DNA from 3 places in the Pantoea sp. S18 genome. Region 1 is predicted to be linked to each of the others. Evidence: predicted binding sites of a transcription regulator. Region 1 holds the regulator's gene; each other region holds the start of a gene.
The links. The regulator PhoB, encoded in region 1, activates phosphate uptake and scavenging genes when phosphate is short. The targets are predictions, from matches to a motif close to CTGTCATAAAACTGNCNNAT.
Positions count from the first base shown of each region.

Region 2: glpT (glycerol-3-phosphate transporter) is a predicted target of PhoB. The motif match lies at 1,932-1,951, and genes of this name have one in related genera.
Region 3: ugpB (sn-glycerol-3-phosphate ABC transporter substrate-binding protein UgpB) is a predicted target of PhoB. The motif match lies at 1,168-1,187, and genes of this name have one in related genera.

Region 1 is NZ_CP142688.1:1,028,429-1,031,705, forward strand. Features, by position in the region: gene VIJ98_RS04535 (SbcC/MukB-like Walker B domain-containing protein) at 1-208, opposite strand, end outside; gene sbcD (exonuclease subunit SbcD) at 205-1,410, opposite strand; gene phoB (phosphate response regulator transcription factor PhoB) at 1,608-2,297, shown strand; gene phoR (phosphate regulon sensor histidine kinase PhoR) at 2,318-3,277, shown strand, end outside.
Region 2 is NZ_CP142688.1:204,988-208,264, forward strand. Features, by position in the region: gene yigL (sugar/pyridoxal phosphate phosphatase YigL) at 1-411, shown strand, start outside; gene glpT (glycerol-3-phosphate transporter) at 445-1,785, opposite strand; gene VIJ98_RS00925 (carboxylate/amino acid/amine transporter) at 2,124-2,987, shown strand; gene VIJ98_RS00930 (DUF1456 family protein) at 3,124-3,277, opposite strand, start outside.
Region 3 is NZ_CP142688.1:326,071-329,347, forward strand. Features, by position in the region: gene livG (high-affinity branched-chain amino acid ABC transporter ATP-binding protein LivG) at 1-326, shown strand, start outside; gene livF (high-affinity branched-chain amino acid ABC transporter ATP-binding protein LivF) at 328-1,041, shown strand; gene ugpB (sn-glycerol-3-phosphate ABC transporter substrate-binding protein UgpB) at 1,272-2,588, shown strand; gene ugpA (sn-glycerol-3-phosphate ABC transporter permease UgpA) at 2,652-3,277, shown strand, end outside.

The DNA.
Region 1 (3,277 bases):
GATTTTCAGTTTGCGACAGCGTGCCGAGGCGCGGCGTTTGGTGATAGAGCGCCAGACAAATCGCATCGAGTAAGGTGGTTTTGCCCGCGCCGGTGGCGCCGGTAATGGCAAACAATCCGTTACTGGCAAAAGGTTCACGGCGGAAATCGATAAACCATTCGCCGCGCAGCGCATTGAGGTTTTTAAAACGTAGCGTCAATATTTTCATGCAGATGGATTCTCCAGCGCGGCAAGCTGGGTGCGGAACAGCTGCGTTAACTGCTCGGCCTGCTCGGCATCCAGCTGATCTTCCTGCGCCAGTCGGCGGGCAAACACTTCTTCCACTTTTAATTCGCTCAGGGTTTCGTTCTCCAGCCGCTCGAGGCTGCGCTGCCGCTGTTCGCGGCTGCGGCGCACCAGCAGCACTTCGACCGGCAGATTTTCGGTCAGTGCTTCAATGCGACGTTGCAGATCGCTGAGGTATTCCTGCGTGGTGATCTCAATATCCAGCCACGTTGGCTGTTCGCTGGCGATTTCACTGAACTGCGCCAGCTGATGTTCAATTTCCGCCATCGAGCCTTTCAGCATCTGCATCGGCTGGAAGTGCGGAATGGTCAGCGGCGTCACTTCCTTGAGCTTGTCGCCAAATTCCAGCAGGAAGACGCTTTTCTCGCGGCCAAGCTCATCAAAACTGAGCGGAATCGGCGAGCCGCTGTAACGAATGTGCTCGCTGTTGGCGATGCGCTGGGCGCGATGGATGTGACCGAGTGCGATGTAATCCGCTGGTGGAAACGCCTGCGCCGGGAAGGCATCCAGCGTGCCGATATAGATGTCGCGCACCGAATCGCTTTTGGTGACGCCAACGGTGGTGAGATGGCCGGTGGCGATAATCGGCAGCGCACTGTTCATTGACTGCGCGGCGGCAAAGCAGTGCTGATAATGCTGCTCAATCGCCTCCAGCAGCGAGATCTGCTTCTCGCGGCCGGATTGGCCGGCCTGGCTGCGCAAAATATCGCGCGGACGCAGATAAGGAATGGCGCACAGCAGCGCACCCGGCGCGCCATCGCGCTGTTTCAGGGTTAACACCTGTTGCTCGCCCTGCGGTGTGGCACTGGTGATCACCTGCGTATTCAGGCAGGCCAGCAGCTCGCGCGATTCATTCAGCGTCGCCACCGAATCGTGATTGCCCGCCAGCACCACCAATTGACAGCCGCTTGGCTGCAGCGCCACCACAAAACGGTTAAACATTTCACGCGCGTAGCTCGGCGGCGAACCGGTATCAAACAGGTCGCCCGCGATAATCAGCGCATCCACCTGATGCTGCACAATCTGATCCAGCAGCCAGTCGAGAAACGCCTGATGTTCCCGCGCGCGACTTTTGCTGTAAAAGAACTGACCGAGATGCCAGTCAGCGGTGTGAATGATGCGCATGTTTGCTCCGTGCTCTGTTTAGCGAAGGCGAATTATAACCACTTAAGATCACAAAGAAAAAAAGCAGATTTTTATTGTCACATTTCTGTTTTTTATCTATCTATCTTAGGGCGGCTTTTTCATAAAAGTGTCACAAAACTGACGCATAATGGCGCCGCAAATCCCAGTGACACGTTGTCACACTAGCAGGAGTTACAATGGCTAAGCGCATTTTGGTTGTGGAAGACGAAGCTCCCATCCGTGAAATGTTATGTTTCGTGCTGGAACAGAATGATTACCAGCCTATTGAGGCGGAAGATTATGACAGCGCGATTGGTAAGCTGATCGAACCCTGGCCTGATTTGATTCTGCTGGACTGGATGTTGCCCGGCGGCAGCGGAATTCAGTTTATTAAGCATTTGAAGCGTGAAGCCATGACGCGCGACATCCCGGTGATGATGCTGACGGCGCGCGGTGAAGAAGAGGATCGCGTGCGCGGTCTGGAAGTGGGCGCGGATGATTACATCACCAAGCCATTCTCACCCAAAGAGCTGATGGCGCGTATCAAAGCGGTGATGCGCCGTATTTCACCGATGGCGGTGGAAGAGGTGATCGAGATGCAGGGCCTGAGCCTTGATCCTTCCTCACATCGCGTGATGTCGGAAACCACGCCGCTGGAGATGGGGCCGACTGAGTACAAACTGCTGCACTTCTTTATGACGCACCCGGAACGCGTGTACAGTCGCGAACAGCTGCTGAACCACGTTTGGGGCACCAATGTGTATGTCGAAGATCGCACCGTCGATGTGCATATTCGCCGTTTACGTAAAGCGCTGGAATTGACCGGCCACGATCGCATGGTTCAAACCGTTCGCGGAACAGGGTATCGTTTCTCTGCCCGCTACTAAACGTAAACGGAGTTTTTACCGTGCTGGAACGACTCTCCTGGAAGAGATTGTTGACCGAGCTGGCGCTGGTCTGTTTACCTGCGCTGGTGTTGGGTCTGTTGTTCGGATATCTGCCGTGGCTGCTGCTGATTGCGGTGACCGGCGTGATGTTCTGGCACTTCAGAAATCTGATGCGTCTGTCGCACTGGCTGTGGGTCGATCGTTCAATGACGCCGCCCACCGGACGCGGCAGCTGGGAACCGCTGTTTTATGGCCTGTATCAGATGCAGTTACGCAACCGGCGGCGTCGCCGCGAGCTGGGCAATCTGATCAAACGTTTCCGCAGCGGTGCCGAATCGCTGCCGGATGCGGTGGTGCTGACCACCGAAGAGGGCACCATTTTCTGGTGTAACGGTTTGGCGCAGCAGCATCTTGGCTTGCGCTGGCCGGAAGATAATGGCCAGAACATCCTCAATTTACTGCGTTATCCTGAATTCTCCCGCTATATCCGCCAGCGCAAGTTCGATACGCCGCTGACGCAGATCCTTAATAATCAGCATCATATGGAATTCCGCGTGATGCCTTACAGCGAAGGTCAGTGGCTGATGGTGGCGCGTGATGTCACCCAGATGCACCAGCTGGAAGGCGCGCGACGCAACTTCTTTGCCAACGTCAGTCATGAACTGCGTACGCCGCTAACGGTGTTGCAGGGCTATCTGGAAATGATGGACGACGCGGTGATGAACGAGCGCACGCGCAGCAAGGCATTGCACACTATGCAAGAGCAGACGCGCCGCATGGACAGCCTGGTGAAGCAGTTGCTGACCTTGTCGCGTATCGAAGCGGCGCCAGCCATCGATCTGAAAGAGACGGTGGATGTGCCGGGCATGCTGCTGCTGTTGCAGCGTGAAGCGGAAACGCTGAGCCAGGGACGTCACACCATCCATTTCCATACCGATCCGCACCTGAAAGTGTTCGGCAATGATGAGCAGTTGCGTAGC
Region 2 (3,277 bases), 820 kb from region 1:
TATCAGGTTTACCAGCCGGGCATGCTGCCGACCGACGGCATCAGCAAAGTGTTCTTCACCTGCGAAGATCCGGAGCGTTTGGTTCCGATGGAGCAGGCGATTGAAGCGCGCTGGGGCGATCGCGTGAATGTCAGCTTCTCGCTGCCAACCTGCCTGGAAGTAATGGCGGGCGGCGTTTCCAAAGGTCATGCGCTGGAAGCGGTAGCGAAACAGCTCGGCCACTCGCTGAAAGAGTGCATCGCCTTCGGCGACGGCATGAATGATGTGGAGATGCTCAGCATGTCAGGTAAAGGCTGCATCATGCGTAATGCGCAGCAGCGCCTGAAAGATACCTTGCCAACGCTGGAAGTGATTGGTAGTAATGCGGATGACGCCGTACCGCACACGCTGCGTAAGCTGTTCCTCGCCTAAAAAAACGGGCCGGTTATCACCGGCCCGTTCTGATTATGCCAGCTGTTTCTTGTGCTTATGTTCACTGACCATGGTCAGCAGCAGCAGAATCACCGCCAGCACCGATCCGCCAATCATCACAATGAATCCGCCATCCCAGCCGAAGTAATCCACTGTGTAACCGACAATTGCACTGGCCGCTACCGATCCACCGAGATAGCCAAACAGCCCGGTAAAGCCCGCTGCCGTTCCGGCCGCTTTTTTTGGTGCCAGCTCCAGCGCATGCAAGCCAATCAACATCACCGGACCGTAAATCAGGAAGCCGATCACAATCATGCACAGCATGTCGATGCCTGGATTGCCCGGCGGGTTCAGCCAGTACACCACGGTAGCGATGGTCACCAGCGTCATAAAGAACACGCCGGTTGCGCCACGGTTGCCGCGAAACACTTTGTCGGACATCCAGCCGCACAGCAGCGTGCCGGGAATACCGGCATATTCATAGAAGAAGTAGGCCCACGATGATTTATCCAGCGTGAAGTGCTTCACCTCTTTCAGGTAGGTCGGCGACCAGTCGAGAATGCCGTAACGCAGCAGGTAAACAAACACGTTCGCCAGTGCGATGTACCACAGCAGCTTATTGGGCAGAATGTACTGCATGAAAATCTGCTTCGCCGTCAGTTCCTGCTCGTGCTCCTCGTTGTAATCCGGCGGATAGTCATTTTTCCACGCTTCAATCGGCGGTAAACCGCAAGATTGTGGTGTGTCACGCATCAAGGCGAAGGCGATAATCGCGATGAGGATGGCGCCAAACGCCGGCATATACAGCGCGGCTTTCCAGTCGTTAAACCACGCCATGCCAAGCAGGAACAGCAGTGGAGGAATACCGCCACCGACGTTATGCGCGCAGTTCCACACCGATACGATTCCGCCGCGCTCCTTTTGCGACCACCAGTGCACCATGGTGCGCCCGCATGGCGGCCAGCCCATACCCTGGAACCAGCCGCACAGGAACAGCAGCACAAACATCACCATGATGCTGGAGGTGGCCCACGGCACGAACCCCATCACCAGCATCACCGCCGCAGCGAGAATTAATCCGGCGGGCAAAAACACGCGCGGATTTGAGCGGTCCGATACCGAACCCATAATGAATTTCGAGAAGCCGTAAGCGATGGATATTCCCGACAGCGCAAAGCCGAGATCGCCGCGCGAAAAACCTTGTTCCACCAGATAAGGCATCGCCAGCGCAAAGTTCTTACGCACCAAATAGTAGGCGGCATAGCCAAAAAATATTCCCAGGAAAATTTGCCAGCGCAGGCGACGATAAAGCGGATCGACACGATCATCGGCCACTTGAGGGCGATGCGGTGCAGGTTTGAAGATACTCAACATGAGTGTGGCCCTCCAGGGCGCGATATAGTTATGGGTTCCCAGCAGGTTGGGGCAAAAGCAACAGACGTAAAAATGGAAAAGCGAAGTTTCCATTTCGCGCAAAGGATAGTGATGGTCACACGCGGTTACTGTGACATGTGACACATATGTTACAGTTTTATGACAGTAAAGAGCGATAAAAACCAGGAAATGTTGTATTTCGCGCATTTTTATCCAGGCGAATAGGCGATCGATGAAAACTAATTGTCGTCATTTTGTACAATCGTAAACCAGATAGTTCACGCTAATCGCGACAGTTTGTTTACACTAGCGCCACTGTTCATTTTGGGATCGTTACCGTGCCGTTACTGATCGTTACCACCATTCTGTGGGCTTTTTCCTTCAGTTTAATCGGGGAATACCTGGCTGGTCAGGTGGATTCCTGGTTCTCCGTGTTAATGCGTCTGGCGCTCGCCGCCATCGTCTTCCTGCCGTTCCTGCGCTGGCGCGGATATCGTGCTTCCACCATCTTGCTGTATATGCTGGTGGGCATGCTGCAGCTTGGCATCATGTACCTGCTGAGCTTTGAAGCCTATCTCTATCTGAGCGTGACCGAATTCCTGCTGTTCACCGTGATGACGCCGTTGTACGTCACGCTGATCTACGATTTGCTCAGCCGACGTCCGCTACGTATTGGCTATGCCTTCAGCGCGCTGCTGGCGGTAATCGGTGCGGCGATTATTCGTTACGACAAAGTCAGCGATCATTTCTGGTTCGGCTTGCTGCTGGTGCAGGCGGCAAACATCTGCTTCGCCATCGGCATGGTGGGCTACAAACGTCTGCAGGAAACTCGCCCGATGCCGCAGCACACCGCGTTTTCGTGGTTCTATCTGGGCGCAGTGATCATCGCGGTAATCGCGTGGAGCTTGTGGGGCAATCCGAACAAACTGCCAACCACCTCGCTGCAGTGGGGCATTCTGGTGTGGCTGGGCGTGGCGGCTTCAGGTTTGGGCTACTTCATGTGGAACTACGGCGCAACGCAGGTGGATGCCGGCACCTTGGGCATTATGAACAACATGCATGTGCCTGCAGGCTTGCTGGTGAATCTGGCGATCTGGCAGGAGAAACCGCATTGGCCGAGTTTTATCGCCGGTGCCGCCGTGATTTTCGCATCCCTTTATGTACATAAACGCTGGGTATTAGGTAAGAAAAGCAACGCATAAAGCCAGAAGGGAAGGAAGTGGCCGCTGCGAAAAGCGAAGCGTCCGAGCCATGGATGGCGAGGGCGATCCACATGGATGTGATATTTCTTCGCGATCGGAGCGGCCACTTCCTGACCAGGCTCCGATCTGAAAGCGATTAACCCTTCTTAGCCGGCCCCGGACGATGAATCATCGTCAAACCTTTCAGGAAATTACGCAGAATCTGGTCACCGCATTCGCGGAAATTCTTATGATCCGGGTTGCGGAAAATCGCGCCAACCTCAGCCTGTGAAATCTTAAAGTTCGCTTTC
Region 3 (3,277 bases), 700 kb from region 1:
ACCGTCAGGCGGGCAACCTCGCGTATGGTCAGCAGCGTCGTTTGGAGATTGCGCGCTGCATGGTGACGCGCCCGGAAATCCTGATGCTGGATGAACCGGCGGCCGGCCTTAACCCGCGAGAAACGCACGAACTCGATGAGCTGATCGCCGAATTGCGCGGTGAACACAAGGTTTCCGTGCTGCTGATTGAACACGATATGAAGCTGGTGATGGGTATTTCTGACCGCATTTACGTGGTGAATCAGGGAACGCCGCTGGCTAACGGCACGCCGGAACAGGTGCGTAACAATCCGGATGTGATCCGTGCTTATTTAGGTGAGGCGTAACATGGCAAACCCGATTTTAACTTTGCAGAATGTCAGCGCTCATTACGGTCCGATTCAGGCGCTGCACAACATTAATCTGCACATCAATCAGGGTGAAATCGTCACGCTGATCGGTGCCAACGGCGCGGGTAAAACCACGCTGCTCGGCACCTTGTGCGGCGAACCGCGCGCCACCAGCGGTAACATCACCTTTGATGGTAAAGAGATCACTGACTGGCAAACCGCGAAAATCATGCGTGAAGCGATTGCGATTGTGCCGGAAGGCCGTCGCGTGTTTTCGCGCATGACGGTGGAAGAGAACCTGGCGATGGGCGGCTTCTTCGCCACGCGTCAGCAGTATCTGGAGCGTATCGATCGCGTGTATCAGCTGTTTTCTCGCCTGGCAGAACGTAAAGCGCAGCGCGCGGGCACCATGTCCGGCGGTGAGCAGCAGATGCTGGCGATTGGTCGCGCGTTGATGAGCCAGCCGCGCTTGCTGCTGCTGGATGAGCCGTCGCTGGGTTTGGCGCCGATTATCATTCAGCAGATCTTCGACACCATTGAGCAGTTGCGTAAAGAGGGCATGACCATCTTCCTCGTCGAGCAGAACGCCAACCAGGCGCTGAAGCTGGCGGATCGGGGTTATGTGCTCGAAAACGGTCATGTAGTGCTGGAGGATAGCGGCGAAGCGTTGCTTTCCAACGAAGCGGTTAGAAGCGCGTACCTCGGCGCGTAACCGGCGGTCGGCATGAATGCCGACCCTACAAAATCGCGTAGGGTCGCCATTTATGGCGACCTTTACCTTAGCAGCTCAATTGCCCCGTCCTAAACCCCAATCGAACAAAACCTATCTGTCACATCCCCGTCATAAACCTGTTATTAATCCGTCATTTCCCCGTGTCATGTTACGTCGCGAACTAAAAAATGCGCGAATTCGCGCGTACTTAACAGCACAGGAAAAACCTTATGTCCGCTTTTACGCTTCGTCCCCGCCTGATGAGTGTAGTGCTCGGTCTGGCGCTCAGCGGTAATGCGCTGGCTGCAACTGAGATCCCTTTCTGGCACTCAATGGAAGGCGAGTTAGGCAAAGAAGTTGATTCTCTGGCACAACGTTTTAACCAGGCTCATCCCGATTACAAAATCGTTCCGACTTACAAAGGCAACTACGAGCAGAGCTTAGCGGCGGGTATCGCGGCGGTGCGCTCCGGTAAAGCGCCTGCGCTGCTGCAGGTGTATGAAGTCGGTACGGCGACCATGATGGCGTCAAAAGCTATCGTCCCGGTCAACCAGGTGTTTAAAGACGCTGGCGTGCAGATGGATCCGAAGCAGTTCGTGCCAGCCGTCGCCGGTTACTACAGCGACAGCAAAGGCCAGCTGATCTCTCAGCCGTTCAACAGCTCCACGCCGGTGCTGTACTACAACAAAGACGCGTTCAAGAAAGCCGGTTTGAACCCGGATCAGCCACCGAAAACCTGGCAGGAGCTGGCAAAAGATGCTGAAGCGCTGCGCAAAGCGGGCCTGACCTGTGGTTACGCCAGCGGCTGGCAGGGCTGGATTCAGATTGAAAACTTCAGCGCCTGGCATGCGCTGCCGGTCGCCACCAAAAACAACGGCTTTGACGGTACCGACGCGGTGCTGGAATTCAACAAGCCGGTGCAGGTGCGCCACATTGAAATGCTGGAAGCGATGAACAAGAAGGGTGATTTCACCTACTTCGGTCGCAAAGATGAATCTACCGCCAAGTTCTATAACGGCGATTGCGGCATCACCACCGCGTCTTCCGGTTCGCTGGCCGACATCAAACACTACGCCAAATTCAACTTCGGCGTTGGCATGATGCCGTACGATGAAACCGTACCGAACGCACCGCAGAACGCCATCATTGGCGGCGCGAGCCTGTGGGTGATGAAAGGCAAAGATGCCAACACCTACAAAGGCGCGGCGGAGTTCATGAAGTTCCTCGCCCAGCCGGAAATCGCTGCTGAATGGCACCAGAAAACCGGTTATCTGCCGATCACCACTGCCGCGTACGAGCTGACCAAGCAACAGGGCTTCTATGACAAGAACCCAGGTGCGGACATCGCCACGCGTCAGATGCTGAACAAAGATCCGCTGCCGTTCACCAAAGGCATGCGTCTGGGCAACATGCCGCAGATTCGTACCATCGTGGACGAAGAGCTGGAAGGCGTGTGGACCGGCAAACAGGCGCCGCAAGCTGCGCTGGATAACGCTGTGAAACGCGGTAACGAACTGCTGCGCCGTTTTGAGCAGCAAGTGAAGTAACGCTGTTATCTCGGGGCCGACGCCTGGCGTTCGCCCCGATTTTCTTCTTTGATTGAGCCTGCTATGTCCTCATCGCGCCCGGTATTTCGCTCCCGTTTTCTGCCCTATTTGCTGCTGTTGCCGCAACTGGTGATTACAGCCATCTTCTTCTTGTGGCCATCCGGTGAAGCCTTGTGGTATTCGCTGCAAAGCATTGATCCTTTTGGCATCTCCAGCACCTTCGTTGGGCTGGCGAACTTTAAACGCCTGTTCAGCGACGAATACTATCTGGCCTCCTTTTGGACCACCATTGAGTTCAGTGCGCTGGTGACGATTTGCGGCATGACCTTCTCCCTGCTGCTGGCGGCGCTGGTCGATTATGTGATTCGCCTGCGCAAGCTCTACCAAACCTTGCTGCTGCTGCCGTACGCGGTGGCGCCGGTGGTGGCGGCGGTGCTGTGGATGTTCCTGTTCAATCCGGGCCTCGGTTTGTTCAGCCATCTGCTGAACCAAATGGGCTACAACTGGAACTACGCGCAAAACAGCGGTCAGGCGATGTTCCTGATTGTATTGGCGTCGATCTGGCAGCAAATGAGCTACAACTTCCTGTTTTTCTTCGCTGCGCTGCAGTCGATTCCCAAATCGCTGGTGGAAGCAGCGGCGATCGATGGCGCCGGTCCGGTGCGTCGCTTCTTCAATTTGTCCCTGCC